Regions from separate parts of the Geodermatophilus sp. SYSU D00691 genome, predicted to be linked through region 1. Evidence: riboswitches for the same ligand, from Rfam matches in the RefSeq annotation. Region 1 holds a riboswitch; each other region holds the start of a gene.

Region 1 (3,259 bases):
ATCGACCTGCTCGGCCTCGACGGGAACGGCGACATCGCGGTCGTGGAGACGAAGGTGGAGAAGAACGCCGACCCGCTGTTCGTCCTCCAAGGCCTCGACTACTTCGTCTGGGCTCAGGCCTACCGCACCCCGCTCGTCGACCGGCTCGGCGCCGCATCGTCGGCCCGTATCAGGCTCACGCTGGCGGTGGGCGGCCAGGCGGAGCACTCGCTCCACGTCCCGAGCTACACGCGGGCGCTGGCCGCCGGTCTGGACGACGTCGTCCCCTGGACGGCGCGCGCCATCCGGACGTGGACGGACCCGGCGGTCCGGCCGACGAGCGAGCCGCTGGACCTCACGCCGTGAGACGGTCACGGCGGTCTCGGAGAGCTGCTCGCGAGTATCAGCTGCCCACGGCGTTGACGACCGACGACGACGCCACGGCCCTCGGCCACCTGAAGCGGTACTACGGCCGCGACGGCGGCCAGCGGTTCACCGGCTCGTACTTCGACGGGTGGGGCGGCCCGCAGGACCCCTACCGCTTCACGGCCGAGGACCTCGTGGCGGTCAGCTTCCTCTCTGTGTTCGTCCCTCCGATGGCCGCGCACCGGCTCTTGGGCTCGATGAGCGGTGAATTCGCCGACCTGCTGCACGAGGTGGGCATCGACCGGGACCTTCGCGACGAGACGGCGGACATCGTCCCGGGGTGGCCGGCCTGGGTCCTCTACGACCGGTTGAAGGGGCTGCCGGGGGTGGGGCGCACCATCGCGAGCAAGCTGCTCGCACGGAAGCGTCCGCAGCTGATCCCCGTGAAGGACTCGATCGTTGAGCAGGTCACCCACTGCCGGGACGCGCAGTGGGTGCCGCTTCGGGAACAGCTGCAGGCGGACGGCGGTCGTCTGCACGAGCGCCTCGAGCGCCTCCGGGCAGACGCCGGACTGCCGACCGACGTGACCGCCCTCCGGGTGTACGACGTCATCACCTGGATGGAGGGCAGGACGAAGAAGCTCAAGCCGCGAACGGACGAGGAGAAGCTCGGTGCGGCCCTCGCCGACCCCGACGGGTTGCTCTAGCCGGTCGGGCCGGTGGCGTCGGAGATGCCCGGCGCCTTGGCGTCGGCGCCCTCCTCGACGTCTTGGTCGCCCGGCACCCGGGTGACGTCGCCCGACATCGGGCCCTGCGCGGCGCGCGGCGACTGCTCGGGTGCGGCGGACACCTGCTCCTGGTCCTCGTTGCGGGTGCCACCCTGCGGTCCCTGGGTCATGACGCTTCGGTGCCCGGCCGGCCAGGCCCCAAACGGTGCCCCTCCGGCAGCGGTCGCCTACACCGCGTGCGGCCACGCTGACGTGGCCGAGATCGTCCGACCTGCGCTTTTCCCGGGCGTCCCCGGGCCGACTTTCCGCGTCGCCGGTGGTCGGGCAGGCGTGTCGGGTGGCAGGCCGGCGCCGGGTACACCGTCGTCCCCGCTTTGCCGCCTCCTCCGCGATCTTCCTAGCGTCGTCGCGTCCGACCGGGCCGCACCCGTCCCCGAAACCCTGGGGACACCCGCTCGGACGCCGCCGAACCGGGCGGCCGGCCGCGCGCCGGCACCCGGGCCGGGGACCCACCGCAGTCCTGGGGTGAAGCGCGACGACGACGTCGCGCCGGGCAGGTTCTCCCGCCCGAACCCGTCAGCTAACCCGGTAGGCGGCCACGGAGAACAAGGAGAACCCGTCGTCGATGACGACTGCACACACGTCTCTCGCACGCCGCCTCACCGGTCCTGCCCTCGCCGTCGCCGCTGCGGCGGGGCTCGTCCTCACCCCGGGCGTCGCCTCGGCCAACACCGCGGCCCCGGCCGCTCCCACTGCCACCGCGGCTGCGGTCGCCGCACCCAACGCCGCCGCGCAGACTGCGGTCGACACCGCGCTAGCCCAGCAGGGCAAGCCCTACGCCTGGGGCGGCGCCGGGCCGAGCTCGTTCGACTGCTCCGGCCTGGTCCAGTACGCCTACGCGGCCGCCGGGGTGAGCGTGCCGCACTCGTCGCGCACCCAGTCGACCCTGGGGGCCCCGGTCGACCGGGCCAACCTGCAGCCCGGTGACCTGGTGTTCTTCTACAGCTCGGTCAGCCACGTCGGCATCTACATCGGCAACGGGCAGATGGTGCACTCGTCCACCTACGGCAAGCCGGTCAGCGTCGTGAACGTCGACTCGATGCCGGACTACAACACCGCCCGCCGGATCGTCTGACGCTCCTCCCGTGATCATCGGCGGGTGGCTGCCCGTTCCCGCGTGTCGGGCAGCCACCTGCCGATGATCGACGGCCTCGTTTTTCACCCCCGTTCACCCGCTCGTCGCGCGGACACCCCTTCCGCGGGGCAGGAGGGGCGCGGTTCAGTGGCACCGCCAGGTCCGATGACGGCGGTAGGGGCAGCCCGTGGGAGTACGGCACGCGTCGGCGGTGCTGACCGCCGGGCTGACCGTGGCCGCGCTGATCGCGCTCCCCCAGGGGCTCGCGCCCGCAGCGGCTCCCACGGCTCCCCCGGCACCGGCCGATTCTGCGTACCTGACCGCGTCGCGGGAGACCGCCATCGCCACGAGCACCTCGGCCACCAGCAGCTCCGCCACCAGCACCTCGGCAGCGGCCACGGCGACCCCCGCGCCCGAGCCGGTCGTGGTCGCCGAGGAGCCGGCGCCGCAGGACGTCGTCCTGACCGCCTCCACGCTGGCGGGCAGCGGCATCCCGTCGACCGCCCTCGGCGCCTACCGGCAGGCCGCGGCGGGCGCCCCGTGCACCATCGACTGGACGCTGCTGGCCGCGATCGGGCGGGTGGAGTCCAACCACGGCCGCTTCGCCGGGGCCGAGCTGCACACCGACGGGCTGTCGTCGCCACCCATCGTCGGCATCGCGCTCAACGGGGTCGGCGTCGCGCTGATCCGCGACACCGACGGCGGCCGTTTCGACGGCGACGCCACCCTCGACCGCGCTGTGGGGCCGATGCAGTTCATCCCGTCGACGTGGGCGCTGTACGGCCGCGACGGCAACGGCGACGGCACCGAGGACCCGTTCAACATCTTCGACGCGGCCGCCGCGGCCGCGGCGTACCTGTGCCGGGCGGGCGGCGACCTGACGTCGACCGAGGGCCGGGTCAAGGCGGTGTTCGCCTACAACCACTCCGACGCCTACGTGGCGAAGGTGCTCGGTCTGGCCGCCGCCTACGCCGGGAGCGAGCCGCCGGTCCTGCCGACGACGGAGCCGCCACCGGCGCCGCTGCCGCCCGTCTCGGTCGCTCCCCCGCCG
Region 2 (3,259 bases), on a different contig from region 1:
AACACCATGTCGACCTCGGCCCGGGCCGGGTCGGTGAACAGCCGCGCCTCCTCGACCGTGACGCCGGGCATCTCGCCGACCAGCAGCAGCGGGTTCTCGTGGCCGGCGAAGACCTCGCGGTGCATCTCCTGCAGGTACTCGTGGATGCGCGGCCCGCCCAGGTAGGACGCCGAGCCGTCGCCGAGGCCGGTGCCGGGGATCGGGGGCCCGTCGTGCAGCGCGCCGTCCGGGCCGACGTCCTTGGAGATCATGTTGATGACGTCCATGCGGAAGCCGTCGACCCCGCGGTCGAGCCACCACCGCATCATCGCGTACACCGCGTGCCGGACCTCGGGGTTCTCCCAGTTCAGGTCGGGCTGCTTGCGGTCGAACAGGTGCAGGTAGTACTCGCCGCTGGCCTCGTCGAGCTCCCACACCGACCCGGAGAAGAACGACGCCCAGTTGGTCGGCTCGGCGCCGGGGTCCCCGGCGGCCAGGCCGGCGCGCGGCGGCCGCCACCAGTACCAGTCCCGCTTCGGGGAGTCCGGCCCGGACCGCGATTCGACGAACCAGGGGTGCTCGTCGCTGGTGTGGTTGACCACGAGGTCCATGACCAGCTTGATGCCGCGCGCGTGCAGGGCGGCGATCAGCTCGTCCAGCTGGGCCAGCGACCCGAAGAGCGGGTCGACGTCCTGGTAGTCGGAGATGTCGTAGCCGTTGTCGGCCTGCGGCGAGGGGTAGACCGGCGAGAGCCACAGGACGTCGACGCCGAGGTCCGCGAGGTGGTCCAGCCGCTGCAGGACGCCGCCGAGGTCGCCGATGCCGTCGCCGTCGGAGTCGGCGAACGAGCGGGGGTAGATCTGGTAGACGACGGCGCTGGTCCACCACGGGGCGATGTCTCCCGACGAGGTCACGCGATCCCTTCCTTGGCGGCACCGAGCAGCCGCTCGATCAGCCGGGGGTTGCCGGGCCACGCCTCGAGCACGACCTCCCGAGGCACCTGCCGGGCGGCGTAGCGCAGCGCGAGCGCCACGACGACGACGTCGTCCAGGGGCCCGATGACCGGCAGGAACTCGGGGATGAGGTCGATCGGCGAGAGCACCCACAGCCCGGCGAAGCCGACGGCGAGCCTGGCCTGGCGCGGGACGGCGGGGTGCGCCCGCAGCCGGCGCACGGCGGTGACGCAGTCGGGCAGGAACCGGGCCAGCTCCTTCGCCGTCCCCTCGGGCAGGCGCCGGGCGAGCACGATCAGCACGGCCCAGGTGACCACCATGACGGCGGCGGCGATCGCGAGACCGGTCAGCCATCCGCGCATGCCGCGATCCTCCCCCACCGCCTCACACGCTGGAACGGCCCCTCTGCAGGGGCCCGCCGCGAGCGTGCGAGCGGTGGGGGGCAGAGGGGTCCTTCTAGTACCAGCCGGTGGACTGGCTGTGCGCCCAGGCGCCGCAGGGCGAGCCGTAGCGCTCGTTGATGTAGATCAGGCCGGCGTCGATCTGGCGGTAGGGGTCGGAGGTCTTCGCGATCCCGGTGCTCGCCCAGGTCGAGTCGAGGAACTGCGGGATCCCGTAGGCGGTGCTGGTCGGGTTCTGCGCGTTCGGGTTCCAGCCGCTCTCCCGGCCCCAGAGCTTCTCGAGGCAGGAGAACTCGGAGGCGTCGCCGCCGAGCTGCGCCAGCGCGTAGTCCTGGTACGAGCCGCCCGGGGCCGGCGCGGCGGCTTCCGCGGCAGCCGCCTGCTCGGCGGCCGCGGCCTCGGCGGCGGCCTGGGCGGCGGCCGCCTCCGCGGCGGCCTGGGCGGCGGCCTGCGCGGCCGCGGCCTCGGCGGCCTGCCGCTCGAGCTCGGCCTGCTCGGCGGCGGCCTGGGCCTGCGCGGCGGCGGTCGCGGCGTCCTCGCGGGTGGACCGGCTGGCGGCCAGGTCCTCCAGCGGCGCGAGGTCGTCCTCGGTCACCCGGGCCGGCCCGGACTGCGCGGACAGGCCGAGGGCCTGGGCGACGGCCACCGACTGGGTGGACCCGGCGTCGGCCTGGGCGGCGGGGTCGGCGCCGATCAGCACGTTGACCATGACCGCGCCGGCGGCGGCCACTCCGAGGTAGAGGCCGGGACGGCGCGACGGGGCGGGCAGCCGGCGGCGGGAGGCGGACGTGCGGGCGATGGTGGTGCGGAGGTTCATGGGTTGCGGTGCTCCGGTGGGGGTACGACGCAGCAGGGCGCGAGGCCGTGCTGCGCGGAGGGCGTGCGGGCAGCGAGGGCTGGCGCGGGGCACCGGGGAGGCGGCGAGGAGCCGGTCGAGCGGGGTGCTCGGGCGGTGGCCCGCGGGCGGCGGCGGCGTCAGGGACGGCCGCGTGCGCTCAGATGCGCGGGCACACCCGCATCCGGCCGGGCCGGGTGCTGCGGGAACGTGCGGGAGTGCAGGGGCAGGGGCGCGCCATCGGGGCGGCTCTCCGTTCTTCCGACGGCCGCCTACCGAGTTAGCTGACGGGTTCGGGCGGGAAGCAGCCCTACCGACCCCGGCCCTCGACGGGCCGCGGGTGCGGATTCACCCCAGTACTGCGGTGGGTCCCCGGCTCGCCCCGGGGGGCGACTCGGCGGCGCCCGCTCGGACTCCCCGGTGGGGATGTGACGACCGGTGCGGGCGGGAGCCACGGTAACCGCCGTGATCGGTTCGTGACAATCGGGGGCCGGGAGATTGCCGGGTGAGAAGCGTCGCGGAACGGCTCAGGAATACCGCCACACCGTCGTCCGGCGGATGCCCGGCCCCTCGGTCTCCGGCACGTCGTGGGCGGCGACCTCGGTGAGCCGGTCGGCCGGCAGGTACATCCGGCCCGGGTCGCCGATGTAGACCTCCGCGCCGGCCGCGCCCGCGCGGTCGAGGAACGGCAGCACCCGCTCGGTCATCTCGCGGTCGTAGCAGACGTCGCCGGCCAGGACGACGTCCACCTCCGGCGGCGGCCCGCCCAGCAGGTCGCCGGTGGCGCGGATGCCGGTCACCCCGTTGACCTCGGCGTTCACCTCGATCGCCGTGAGGCCGTAGGGGTCGACCTCGCTGGCCAGCACGTCGCCGGCGCCGGCCAGCGCCGCGGCGATCGCCACCAGTCCGCTGCCCGAGCCCAGGTCGAGCACCCGCCGCCCCGCGACGACGTCCGGGCGGTCGAGGACGAACCGCGCCAGCACCTGCCCGCCCGGCCAGGCGGCCGACCAGAACGGCGGCTGCGCCATGCCCTCTCCCGACCCACCCCCGTGCTCCACCTCCATGGCGTCCCACAGCGCGACGACGTCGTC
Region 3 (3,259 bases), on a different contig from region 1:
GCCCGCGTGGAGGCGGCCGAGGCGTCGCTGCGGGCCGCGCTGACCGGTGCCGGGCTGCCGGTGCGCGACCTGCGGGTGCGCGACCTGGGTGCCGACGTCGCACGGGTGGAGGTCGACGCCGCGCTGGTGCCGGCCGTGCGGGCGCGACCGGAGCTGCTGGCCGCCGTCGGCGGGTTCGCGCGGGTGGAGCTGGACCCGCGGGGCTTCCGCTCCGGCTCGATGAACGAGCTGCTGCCGGACCCCGTCCGCTACCGCTGACACGCGACAGCGGCCCCTCCCCGGTCGCCGGGGAGGGGCCGCTGTCGCGTGCCGGTGGGGCTCAGCCCACGTAGTTGACGTGCACGTGGTCGAAGTGGTTGGCCGTGGCGCTGCCGCGGTCCTCCATCGCCTTCCACGCGGCGCCCGGCGAGGTGATGATCCGCTGCTGCCAGATGATGTACTCCACGCCCAGCTCGGCCCAGTGGTCGACGTGGTACTGGGCGATCGCGTCGCCGAGGGCGGCGTCGGACATCACCATGTAGTCCAGCGCCAGGCCGGACGGGTGGCCGTGCGGGTCCACCGCGCTGGCGCGGGTGCCGCCGATGGTGATGCCGGCGGCCCCGGAGACGTTCGTGACCACGTTGTCGGCCGCGGCCTGCGCCTGCGGCTTGGTGGCGCCGGCGGTGTTCGTGATCTGCGCGGTGACGGCGGCCGGCGCGGGCGCCGGGGCCGGCGCCGGCGCGGGGGCCGGCGCCGGCGCGGGGGCCGGGGCGGCCGGGGCCTCGACCGGGGCCGAGTCGCCGATCGAGCCCGAGGGGGCCGGGGCGGTGTCGACCGTCGCCGAGACCAGCAGCACCTGACCCGGGAAGATCAGGTTCGGGTTGCTGCCGATCACGTCGACGTTGCGCTGGTAGAGGTCGCGCCACGCCTGCCCGTGGGCGGAGGCGATCTTCGCGACGGTGTCGCCGCGGACGACGGTGTAGTCGCCGGCCGGGGCGGCGTGCTGCCCGTGGCCGTCGGCCTCGGTGGACTCGGCGGCCGGGGCGGGGGCCGGGGCCGGCTGGGCCTCGGGGGCGGCGGCGGGGGCCTGGGCCGCGGCCGGGGTGGTGCCCTCGGTCAGGTGCTTGCCGCAGGTCGGCCAGGCGCCGATGCCCTGCCCGACGAGGACCTTCTCGGCGACGTCGATCTGCTGGGCCGGGGTGGCCAGGTCGGCGCGGGGCGCGTAGCCCGTGCCGCCGTAGGCCTCCCAGGTCGACTGGCTGAACTGCAGGCCGCCGTAGTAGCCGTTGCCGGTGTTGATGCTCCAGTTGCCGCTCGACTCGCACTGGGCGACGCCGGTCCAGTCGTGCGTGGTGGCGGCGTTGGCCGGGGTGGTGAGTATGCCGAGCCCGACGGCCGTGGCTCCGGCGGCGACGGGGGCCTTGACGAGGGCCTTCTTGGTGCGGACGTAGCGGGGCGCGCGATGCTTTGCCATGGGGATGTGTGATCTCCGATCACCGCCGGCGAGGTGAGCTGTCGGGTTCGGGCGATCGGTGCCCGGCCGCGCAACGCGGCTTCACCCCCAGGCGCGCCCCCCGCGCGCCGCGAACGTGGGTCCCCCACCCCTGTCCTGAAGCTGTTCCGGATGACGCGGGCCGGTGGACAGGGTTTGGCGGACCGGCGCGTCACGCTCTCCGTTTGCTGAGCGCAGCCAAAACGCTACGAGCGGTTATGTGAACTGTCGCCGTGACGGCGGTCACACCACGGCGTGTCGCCTGTGAACGGACTGGTCAGCCGCAACCTGTGAAAGCCGGCTCACACCTTCGGCGGGCGGGCGATGCGGGCAGCGGCCACGCCCGCCCCGAAGCCGTTGTCGATGTTCACGACGAGCACCCCCGGAGCGCACGCGGTGAGCATGGTGAGCAGGGCGGCGAGCCCCTCGAACGCCGCGCCGTACCCCACCGACGTGGGCACCGCGACGACCAGCCGGTCGGTCAGCCCGGCGACGACGCTGGGCAGGGCGCCGTCCATGCCGGCGACGACGACCACCACGTCGGCCGCCGCGATGTCCGGGGCGACCTCGAGCACGCGGTGCACCCCGGCCACCCCGACGTCGTCGACCCGGCGGCAGCGCACACCGGCCGCCGCCAGCGTCGCCGCCACCTCGGCCGCGACCGGCCCGTCGGAGGTGCCGGCGGTGAGCACCAGCACGTCGCCGGACGGCTCCGGCGGGGTGCCGACGAAGACGCAGCGGGCCTCCGTGTCGACGACGGCGTCGGGCCAGCGGGCCGCCACGGCGGCGGCGGTGGCGTCGTCCACCCGGGTCGCCCAGGCCAGCGGGGTGCCGGCCTCGAGCAGACCGGCCAGGCAGGCGACGGTCTGCTCCGGCGTCTTGCCCGCGGCGTAGACCACCTCCGGCGTCCCGGTCCGCGCGGCCCGGTCGACGTCGAGCCGGGCGAACCCCAGGTGTGCGGTGCGCTGCGAGTCCACGCCCAGAGCATGCTGGATTGATTACCAGCCGCGACGGGAAGGGCACCGGCCATGAGCATCGTCAAGATCAACGCGATCACCGTGCCCAAGGACAAGCAGGAGCGCTTCGAGGAGCGCTTCCGCGGCCGGGCCGGGGCCGTCGAGGAGACCGACGGCTTCGAGTGGTTCGAGCTGCTGCGCCCGCAGGAGGGCACCGACCAGTACCTGGTCTACACGCGGTGGAGCAGCGAGGAGGCCTACCGGGCCTGGGAGAGCGGCCAGGACTTCGCGCGCGCCCACTCCGGCGGCGGCAGCGACCTCGCCCCCGCGGCCAGCGACTCCCACCACCTGTGGAGCTACGAGGTCATCGAGAGCACGGGTCCGAAGTCGGGCACGGCCTGACGAGCGGGATACTGTGACGAGGCGGGCCGGTGCGCCCGCCTCGCCCCCGCACGTGCAGGTAGGAGCCATGACCGACACGCTCGCCGACAGCCGCACCACCGACCGGGTGTTCTCCGAGGGCGTGCCGGTCGTCGTGGAGGACGTGCCGCGCCGCCCCGCCGCCGAGCTCGCGCAGGTGCTGGCCGACCCCGGGTTCGGCAAGCACTTCACCGACTCGATGTTCGTCGCGCGGTACCGCACCGGGCAGGGCTGGTACGACGCCCGGCTCACCGCGTACGCGCCGCTGCAGATGGACCCGAGCACCGCGGCGCTGCACTACGCGCAGTCGATCTTCGAGGGGCTCAAGGCCTACGCCCAGCCCGACGGCAGCGTGGCCACCTTCCGGCCGGGGTCCAACGCCGCCCGCTTCGTGCGCGGCGCGAAGCGGCTG

The links. Region 1 has a riboswitch for cyclic di-AMP ahead of ACI797_RS20045 (C40 family peptidase). Riboswitches for the same ligand answer to the same signal wherever they lie in the genome.
Region 2: it holds a riboswitch for cyclic di-AMP, as region 1 does, so the genes downstream of both, ACI797_RS05450 (aggregation-promoting factor C-terminal-like domain-containing protein) here and ACI797_RS20045 (C40 family peptidase) in region 1, are expected to answer to the same signal.
Region 3: it holds a riboswitch for cyclic di-AMP, as region 1 does, so the genes downstream of both, ACI797_RS12760 (LysM peptidoglycan-binding domain-containing protein) here and ACI797_RS20045 (C40 family peptidase) in region 1, are expected to answer to the same signal.

The regions. Positions count from the first base shown of each region.
Region 1 covers NZ_JBJGYZ010000030.1:42,105-45,363, forward strand. The annotation lists gene ACI797_RS20030 (hypothetical protein) at 1-345, shown strand, start outside; gene ACI797_RS20035 (DUF6308 family protein) at 399-1,052, shown strand; gene ACI797_RS20040 (hypothetical protein) at 1,049-1,243, opposite strand; cyclic di-AMP (ydaO/yuaA leader) riboswitch at 1,574-1,663, shown strand; gene ACI797_RS20045 (C40 family peptidase) at 1,699-2,208, shown strand; gene ACI797_RS20050 (lytic murein transglycosylase) at 2,396-3,259, shown strand, end outside.
Region 2 covers NZ_JBJGYZ010000005.1:132,197-135,455, forward strand. The annotation lists gene ACI797_RS05440 (glycoside hydrolase family 13 protein) at 1-893, opposite strand, end outside; gene ACI797_RS05445 (YkvA family protein) at 890-1,294, opposite strand; gene ACI797_RS05450 (aggregation-promoting factor C-terminal-like domain-containing protein) at 1,389-2,150, opposite strand; cyclic di-AMP (ydaO/yuaA leader) riboswitch at 2,423-2,578, opposite strand; gene ACI797_RS05455 (class I SAM-dependent methyltransferase) at 2,696-3,259, opposite strand, start outside.
Region 3 covers NZ_JBJGYZ010000015.1:7,620-10,878, reverse strand. The annotation lists gene larE (ATP-dependent sacrificial sulfur transferase LarE) at 1-258, shown strand, start outside; gene ACI797_RS12760 (LysM peptidoglycan-binding domain-containing protein) at 320-1,453, opposite strand; cyclic di-AMP (ydaO/yuaA leader) riboswitch at 1,462-1,606, opposite strand; gene larB (nickel pincer cofactor biosynthesis protein LarB) at 1,774-2,448, opposite strand; gene ACI797_RS12750 (antibiotic biosynthesis monooxygenase family protein) at 2,500-2,829, shown strand; gene ACI797_RS12745 (branched-chain amino acid aminotransferase) at 2,897-3,259, shown strand, end outside.